DNA from 2 places in the Comamonas sp. CMM02 genome. Region 1 is predicted to be linked to the other one. Evidence: predicted binding sites of a transcription regulator. Region 1 holds the regulator's gene; the other holds the start of a gene.
What was found. Region 1 encodes FNR, which switches genes on or off when oxygen is low (the NO sensors DNR and NnrR bind a similar motif). Its sites were predicted from a motif close to TTGATNNNNATCAA; they were not measured.

Region 1 (4,592 bases):
CGGTTTTCCACATCGCCCTGCCCGCGCGTTCCAGCCAGACAGGCTGCTGCCCCTGAAACAGCATCAGCAGGCCCCACGCCAAAATAGCCAGATGCATCAGCACCCACACTGGATGCAAAGCAGACGTTCGATCAGACAGCCATGCAATCTGCTCCATGGCCAATGCAGCAATCGCACCCAGCAGGCCATAGCCTACGAGGCGTCCACTATGAAATTGAAAGGCACTCCAGTTGAATGCCGCTGGATGGCTCTGCTGCATGCTGTGCATTTGCACGGCTTTGTGATGCCCGTGTATGACTGCATGGCAAGGGGCAGCGCACATTGCAAGACAATGAGGTCCTCCAACAAGCCCCATGAAAAATGCAGTCCAGACCAGTGAAAATTCCATAAGGATCAGATGATCCGCGAGAACCTTGCGCGGGTGCGGTCTGCTTGCAAATAACGGTCAAACACCAGGGCAACTCCGCGAACAAAGAACCAGCCTTTGGCTGTTACCTTGATACAGTCGTCCACGATCTCAACCAGACCCTCTTCTTGCTGAGAGGCCAGAGCTTCAATCTCTGTCGCAAAGTACTTTTTAAAATCGATCAGCCAAGCGCTGTTAATGGATTCATAGAGTACTTCGCCTTGACACATGATGGTCATGATTACGGCCCGGCGAATGGTGTCGTCTCGCGTTAACGCCAAACCTCGAACAACGGGCAGACGATCTTGATCGAGCAAGTCGTAATACTCTTCCAAGGTCTTCGCATTCTGGCTGTAAGTGGCCCCAACACGACCAATTGCAGACACACCCAGCGCGATCAAATCACAATCCGGTTGCGTGCTATAGCCCTGGAAGTTACGGTGCAGGCGTCCTTGCCGTTTAGCAATCGCCAGCGCATCTTCAGGCAAGGCGAAGTGATCCATCCCCACATACACATAGCCTGCAGCGATGAAGCTCTCGATGGAAGAAGACAGCATGCTTACTTTGTCGGGCGCAGAAGGAAGGTCTTCTTGCAAGATACGGCGCTGCGGCTTGAAACGCTCGGGCAAATGTGCATAGGCATACAGGGCAATACGATCTGGGCGCAACGCCGCAACCTGCTTTAATGTGCGGGCAAATGACTCTGCATTCTGCTTGGGTAAGCCGTAAATCAAATCGACATTGATCGACTCAAAGCCCAGCTCACGAGATGCTGCCACCAGATCAAACACCTGCTCTGCAGGCTGTTCACGGTGCACCGCTTTTTGCACCTCAGGATCAAAATCCTGAACACCAAAGCTCAGGCGGTTAAACCCGATCTCTTTGAGCACCGCCAAGCGCTCACGCGTCACCGTCCTTGGATCTACCTCAATCGAATATTCGCCAGCGGGATCAAAGTCAAAACGCTGACCCAGCATGCGCCACAGCTCGCGCAACTCTTCATCCGTAAGGAAAGTGGGCGTACCCCCACCGACGTGAAACTGGCTGACAACTTGCCCACGGCCACAGTGCTGCAGGTGCAAATCCACCTCGCGCTCCAAATAGCGCATGTAGGTGACAGCACGCTCATGGTGTTTGGTAATAATCTTGTTGCAGGCGCAGTAGTAGCACAGGGACTCACAAAAAGGAATGTGCACGTAGAGCGACATTGGCTGCTTTGCCGCAGCGGTCACTTTGCGCTGCTTCAACGCCAAGATATAGTCATCATCACCAAATGCCTCCACAAACCTGTCAGCAGTGGGGTAAGAGGTGTAGCGTGGACCAGGCACGTCATAGCGTCGCAAGAGTTCGGGGGTGACTACAGTCATGAATCTTTTTTCCTTGTTGCCCCTACTTTGCAACAATAAGCCACGTTTATCCTTGACTTGAATCAAGGGGGCGATGTAAAAGCAATGCCACAATTTGATTCATATCATTCGTAAAACCAATGCCACACTTTGATTCAAATCATTCATGGCTGCGCTCTTCACTCTGATAGTTCCGTTTCTATTTTTTTTAACATCTAGCCTACGTCTTACTCATAGACATATGGGCTTTTGAGTACATGACTCCACCATCCATCAAAGTAACCTGTTCCAACTGCAATCTGCGCGAACTCTGCATGCCCGTGGGCCTGAGCGAGCAGCAGTTGCAGCGCATTGATGACATTGTGGCAACGCGCCGCAAAGTCAAACGTGGAGCAACGCTGTTTCGCAACGGAGAAGCCTTCACGTCGCTGTATGCCATTCGTACGGGGTTTTTCAAAACTTGCGTGGCAACCGAAGATGGCCGGGATCAGGTGACGGGCTTTCAAATGGCAGGCGAGATCATCGGCCTGGATGGCATCGTCAATGATCACCACACTTGCGATGCCGTCGCACTAGAAGATGCGGAAGTTTGCGTCATGCCGTTTGATGGGCTGGAGGAAATTTCGCGCGAAGTGACTGCCCTGCAAACCCATGTGCACAAAGTGATGAGCCGGGAAATTGTGCGCGAGCACGGCGTCATGCTCCTGCTTGGCAGCATGCGTGCTGAAGAACGCTTGGCAGCATTTATTTTGAACTTGGTACAGCGCCTTCACGCTCGGGGTTTTTCCTCGTCAGAGCTGGTGCTGCGCATGACACGCGAGGAAATCGGCAGCTACCTGGGCCTCAAGCTGGAGACAGTGAGCCGCACCTTCTCCAAGTTTGTGGAAGAAGGCATGGTCGAAGTCAAGCAACGCCACGTCCGCATTCTGGACACGGCTGCATTGCAACGTCTGGTGAACAGCCAGCACGAAAGCAATAAATAAGAAATTGCAGGCTGGTTCAGCCAGCCCAAAAGCCTCCCACGCTATCGCTTTGGGAGGCTTTTTTTATGGCTGCCCTACCTGACATCGATAGAAAACATCGAGGACCTCCCTCAGGATATGGAAGGTTCTCCGTTGACCTTCGCTGCGGGTATGGACAGCAGCATTGTCAAATAGCCCGCCACTGAAAATACTGCCCAGAAAATAAAGAAGGCAATCGTATAGACAGCGCTGCGTGATAACTCAACACTTTGCCCCCACCACGACATATCCATAGGATCAAACACAGAAAAAACCAGCATTTCCATCACACCTGCTGCCAAAAAAGCAGGCCAGGCAATCCACATCCAGCGTTGTGCCAACATATGTCTTCCTTTGTGGTTTGGTTTAACGCTTTTATTGTGCACACCGTATTTTCAATATCAGCGTGGGACAAATACCAAATAAAAAAGATAGCTGCTTGCGCTTATTAACAAAGGATTTCAAAGTCATTAATACCTGAATCCCTTGCAACATAAGCGCAAGCAGCTATCTTTACCAGTAAATTTAAATTATTTAGGCGTTAAATCAGGCAAATCCGCATCCGGTGTTACTGCGTGATTGCGCACCGCATTGGCTGGCGCATAGCTCTTGTCCTGGTTGCGTAACTGTTCGTTGATGTTCACACCCTTTTGGTAGTAATCCGCATCGACAATTGGATCAGCACCACGCGCAGCGATCACCGCCGTCAAAATACCAGCCACCACCACAATCGCCGGTCCAGACAAGACCAGCCACACGTGGCCATATTTCCACCATGGGCCAGATCGTGTTTCCAGTTTTTTTACGTTCTGAGACATGCCAAACTTTCTTTCATCTTTAGACATGGTGTGCAGAGCTTGCGCCCTGCTCACCGCAAATAACACTTTCTTAGCGGGGCACCAAGAAAACAGACTTTTCTCGTACGTGACCTTTTCCACTTTGCGCAGAAATCTCGAACTCAATTCGATGCGAGCCTGAATCTGCAGTTCCATACGGAATTTGCACCCGTACAGCAACGCCACGCGTCTGCGCCGAATCCACAGCCACCTCGCGCCCCTCTACCAGCTCAATGCCTTCAAGGCCATCCACAGTCACCGTATAGGTTTGCGCTTCTTCCGTGGCATTCATGACTTGCAGACGGTATACGTTCTCCAGCTTCCCGCCCGCCGCAATACGCGCCAGCGATGCACGATCTCGGATCACATCGACTTTCAATGGCTCTCGCACCGCCATGCTAAACACCATTGCCGCGGACAGTCCCAGCAAGATGGCTGCATAAATCAACACCCTGGGGCGTGCAATCCGTCTCCAGATCTGGGAGCCTGGCCAACCTTTGCTGACTGCATTTTGTGTGGTCAGGCGAATCAGGCCCCGTGGGTAATGCATGTTGTCCATGACGTTATTACAAGCATCGATACACAAGCCACAACCAATACATTCGTACTGCAGACCATCACGAATATCAATGCCGACGGGGCAGACCTGGACACACAGCTTGCAGTCAATGCAGTCGCCCAGTCCTTGCGCCTTGTAATCTACTTCTTTTTTGCGAGGACCCCGATTTTCACCACGCAGTGCGTCATAACTAACAACCAGAGTGTCCTTGTCAAACATCGCGCTCTGAAAGCGTGCGTAAGGACACATGTATTTGCAGACTTGCTCACGCATGTAGCCGGCATTGCCGTAAGTGGCAAAACCATAAAACAGTACCCAAAAAATCTGCCAGCCACCTTCCAGAGCCAACAACTCGCCACCCAGCTCACGGATAGGTACAAAGTAGCCAACAAAAGTAAACCCTGTCCATAAAGCGATGGCAATCCACAAAAACTGCTTGAGCGT
Region 2 (4,592 bases), on a different contig from region 1:
TTATCTTTCTTATGTAGATTTTCAATCATATAAAACATAGAGTCTTTTGAGAAGTTTTTACTATTTTTCCTAAAATTACCCTTTTCAGACTTAACATTAGACATCAAAGAAAAAGGTTTAAGCATTTCTAAAACCTCATCGATTTGCGAAATACTAGATGAATCCTCAAAGCATGACCCCATGAAGTACATAAACTTAGGATCATCAAAAGTTATGCTGTAAAAACCGTTCTTTATAATGAATTTTTGCAAAGTCTCATATTTATCATCATCTTCAAAAACATATATTTTTTCTAAAAATTTTGAATGCACGCTTAGTGTTTTTTTGTTTTTCTTAATTCTTGAAGCACGACCTGCCTTCAAAATATCAAGCGATGAATTTATCTCATAGACCTTTTCCAACCTAGAAAAAATTGCTTTTTGAAATCCATTAGATAGTTCAATTTTTTTTCCAGACTTATTCCGCCCTAACTTAAGCCCCTCTTTTTTTAACCGATCATATAAAGATCCAGCTTCTATCAAGATAGCATTCGGTGATGAACGTACGAGCACATCATCAAGATCAATTTTCCCGGCAAATGAATCTAGAAAATTCTCTACTGATGGTGATTTTATTAAATCTATTTGATTCTTAACCCACAAAGAAATAGCATTAATATTTTCTCTAGGATTAAATTCTGTTATACGCCCTGTTCCGGAAATAGTTTTCAATTCACCTCCTTTTCTTAATTTTAAAAAATAAGGAATAGATCTACCAGCGCCATAAAGTGAAAGCAACCCATTCAAATTTGTTGCTTCGTACGCTTTGGCTCGCATTGCACTATCAGAAACCGTCATATTCCTAACAGCAAGTTTTTGAAATTCAACATTATTATCAAATTTTGAAGTAATTTCTTTACTTTCAACCAGATCAAAGTTTAATTCCAAAACATCATTTATATTTGAGCAACTTTTTTTAATTATCGACAAATATTCATCAATTTCAATTACAAGAATAAAGGCGTAAATAACATCATAAAAATCACCTTCCAGGAAATAAACAGGCCTATTTATTTCAAAAACTCTAGCAGAATAAATAAATTCAAAAGATTGATCATTCTCCCCCAAAACTCTAAAAACATCTAAAACAAAACTATCCTTGTTTATTGCCCCATCACTAGCACCATTAATAATATCCTTAACAAACTCTTCCTTAAAAACAGATTTCTTTCGATAAAACTGAGCACTTCTAGTTAGATTCAATCTTTCTGGCACAGCTTCCCCCAAATTTATTAAAAATAAAATTATAGTAAGCCTGTTACATTTTTTAAAGTGAAAATTGCATTAAAAAATAAAGTCCAACCATCAAATCACGAGTATCTCTTTGCAAATAAATAGCTTTCTGCTATCAAATTTACAATAAAAATCAGAATTTATAGCTGCCTTTTGCTTATCAAGCACTTTCTAGAAATTGCTAATCACTCCCTGGGCGTCGGCACATCTGTCCAAAACTCGTGCAGCACTTCCGCCGCCATGCCGATGCTTTGACCCAGTGTGGGGTGCGGATGGATGGTCTTGTCAACAGCGAAGGTGTCTGCGCCCATCTCAATGGCCAAAGCAATCTCGCCAATCGCGCCCGGCCATTGCCGTGGGCTTCCGGTGAATCGTCAAACAGCAGTTGGATGAAGCCTTCGTCGCAGCCATTGGCGATGGCGCACTGCCCGAGGCGGCCCAAGGGAACAGCCCCTTCTTGACCTTGATACCTTTCCCCTTGACCTGGTCTTCGGTCAGGCTCATCCATGCCACTTCGGGGTCGGTTGCGCCTGCAATGTGCGTGCGTAGGATGTGCTGATCGATTGACTGCAGATAGTCAGCCAGCGTCTACACGGGTTTGTCACAAGCTGCCAAGCAGCAAACAATGTATTTTTGAATAATAATTAACAATACATTCAAACCATTGAGGTCAAATAAATCACCACTGCATTTTTATATCAAAAAGATTTAAATATCAGTTCAATAATATTGCTATGAAGTTGCAATGGCACTTAACAAGTATTAATTATTTGATAACTTGGTTCAAGAAAATATTCTTGCCAAAAATCCTTTGCGTTTGTGCTTTTCCTCCAACTCTTTCACGATCTCCTCTTTCATTTTCTGCTCGGTCGTTTTAGTGTTCTTGTTTCGCATGCGCTGGTACGCCTTGACGGTATCCACGTAGCCACGGTCTTCATTGCGAATGTGGTTAAACAACCAGCGCGACAGCATGCCGTGCAGCTCGTTGGCGACATCCTCGCCTGCTTCGAAGCGCTGCTGTATTTCAGTGACCCGGCGTATAAACAGCTCATGCACGCGCTTGTGAGGCCCTGAAAACATGTACCCTGCTTCTTCAATCATGGCCTCTTCAAAAGCAAAATGTGAAAGGGTGTAGTCCACGGTCTCTGCAATCACGACTCCCAGCAATTTTCGGTCAGGTGTTTCGCGCAATGCGTAGAGTCGATTGATGTAATCAGCAATACGCCTGTGCTGTCTATCAATTTCTTCAATACCAATATTGAGGGCAGGAACCCAATTTAAAATAGCCATAAACTCACCTCCTCATTTATCGCTTTTCATCTTAGATTCCGGACAACATTTTTCAAAGCAATATGCCTTTAATATTATTTACGTATGATTTAAGTCAAAACGCACATAAATTATATGTAATACATGTTTCCAGACATTGCTACGCATTGCATATTCTTTACTATAGCTTCTAAAAGTAAAATTATTTACCATTATTATTAGTTACGTAATATGAAAATATTTACATATTAACGGACAAGTATCTGCTGTTTTAAGCCATAGAGACTGACTGAAAAGTGACCTATGCCCGCTCCGCAGCAGTAGCTGGCCTGCGCAGCACAACCCAAAGCTCTTGCACATAATTTGCAATTAATGCTTTCAAACTCAGAAAAATTAATCGACTACACCGCCGTAGCATTGGGTCAGATTTTCAGGTCACATTGGCAGTAATCGCAGCCTGCACTTAACTCAAAGCGTCTGTAATCACCCCATGGGTTTAGAGCAGCAAACACAAGCTTTGATACGTCGTTGTTTTGCTTGCAGTACTTAAGTACTGCTTTCGGCTTCACACCTGCGTCTCAACCGTTAACCTTCGTTTTACTGGATGGTGTTAGCAGCTCTTAAACAATAAAAAAGGCAACCCGAAGGTTGCCTTTTTGCGTTGCAAGCACTTTTTAGAAAGCGCTAATTACTTGCGTGCGGGTGGTACATCGGTACAAGAGCCATGCGCCACTTCTGCCGCCATGCCAATGCTTTCGCCCAGCGTGGGGTGCGGGTGGATGGTCTTGCCGATATCGACAGTGTCTGCACCCATCTCAATGGCCAGTGCAATTTCACCAATCATGTCGCCAGCGTGCGTGCCGACCATGCCGCCGCCCAAGATGCGGCCATGGCCGTGGGCTTCGGGTGAATCATCAAACAGCAGCTTGGTAAAGCCTTCGTCGCGGCCATTGGCAATGGCACGGCCCGAGGCTGCCCAGGGGAACAGGCCCTTTTTGACCTTGATGCCTTGCGCCTTGGCCTGGTCTTCGGTCAGGCCCACCCATGCCACTTCGGGGTCGGTGTAGGCCACGCTTGGAATCACGCGGGCATTGAAAGCGGCGGCTGCCAGCTCTTTGTTCCCCTGCAATTCACCAGCGATGACTTCAGCGGCCACGTGCGCTTCGTGCACGGCCTTGTGCGCCAGCATGGGCTGGCCCACGATGTCGCCAATGGCAAAGATGTGCGGCACGTTGGTGCGCATCTGGATGTCAACGTCGATAAAGCCACGGTCGGTGACGGCTACGCCGGCAGCGTCTGCGCCAATCTTCTTGCCATTGGGTGTGCGGCCCACGGCTTGCAAGACGAGGTCGTAGGTTTGTGGCTCAGGCACGGTGATGCCGTCTTTGGCTGGCGCGAACGACACCTTGATGCCTTCGGGCGTGGCTTCGGCACCCACGGTCTTGGTGTTGACCATGATGTTGTCAAAGCGTGGCGCGTTCATCTTTTGCCAGACCTTGACCAGATCGCGGTCAGCGCCTTGCATGAGGCCGTCCATCATTTCCACCACATCCAGGCGTGCGCCCAGTGTGCTGTAGACGGTGCCCATTTCCAGACCGATGATGCCGCCACCCAGGATCAGCATGCGCTTGGGCACTTCCTTGAGCGCCAGTGCGCCGGTGGAATCGACCACGCGAGGGTCCTTGGGCATGAAAGGCAGGTGCACGGCTTGCGAGCCTGCAGCAATGATGGCGTTCTTGAATTGAATGACCTTCTTGCTGCCGGTTTGCGCTTGCTTGTCGCCTTCGGTTTCGGCCACTTCAATGTGGTGCGAGCCCACAAAAGTACCGACACCGCGCACGACGGTGACCTTGCGCATCTTGGCCATCTGGGCCAGACCGCCAGTCAGCTTGCTGATGACCTTGTCTTTGTGGCCACGCAGGGTGTCAATCGACACCTCAGGCGCGCCAAACTTGACACCTGCAACTTCAAGGTGCTTGACCTCGTCGATCACAGCCGCCACGTGCAGCAGCGCCTTGGAGGGGATGCAACCCACGTTCAGGCACACGCCGC

Region 2: the regulator FNR is predicted to act here: its motif matches at 2,646-2,659, upstream of IB213_RS12285 (bacteriohemerythrin).

What each region holds. Positions count from the first base shown of each region.
Region 1 covers NZ_JACUZW010000005.1:100,452-105,043, forward strand. Annotated here, with positions in the region: gene IB213_RS15750 (sulfite exporter TauE/SafE family protein) at 1-388, opposite strand, end outside; gene hemN (oxygen-independent coproporphyrinogen III oxidase) at 394-1,773, opposite strand; gene fnr (fumarate/nitrate reduction transcriptional regulator Fnr) at 2,010-2,735, shown strand; gene IB213_RS15765 (hypothetical protein) at 2,846-3,097, opposite strand; gene IB213_RS15770 (FixH family protein) at 3,284-3,571, opposite strand; gene ccoG (cytochrome c oxidase accessory protein CcoG) at 3,642-4,592, opposite strand, start outside.
Region 2 covers NZ_JACUZW010000003.1:595,062-599,653, forward strand. Annotated here, with positions in the region: gene IB213_RS12275 (hypothetical protein) at 1-1,253, opposite strand, end outside; partial or broken gene IB213_RS12280 (dihydrolipoyl dehydrogenase) at 1,457-1,796, opposite strand; gene IB213_RS12285 (bacteriohemerythrin) at 2,055-2,561, opposite strand; gene lpdA (dihydrolipoyl dehydrogenase) at 3,229-4,592, opposite strand, start outside.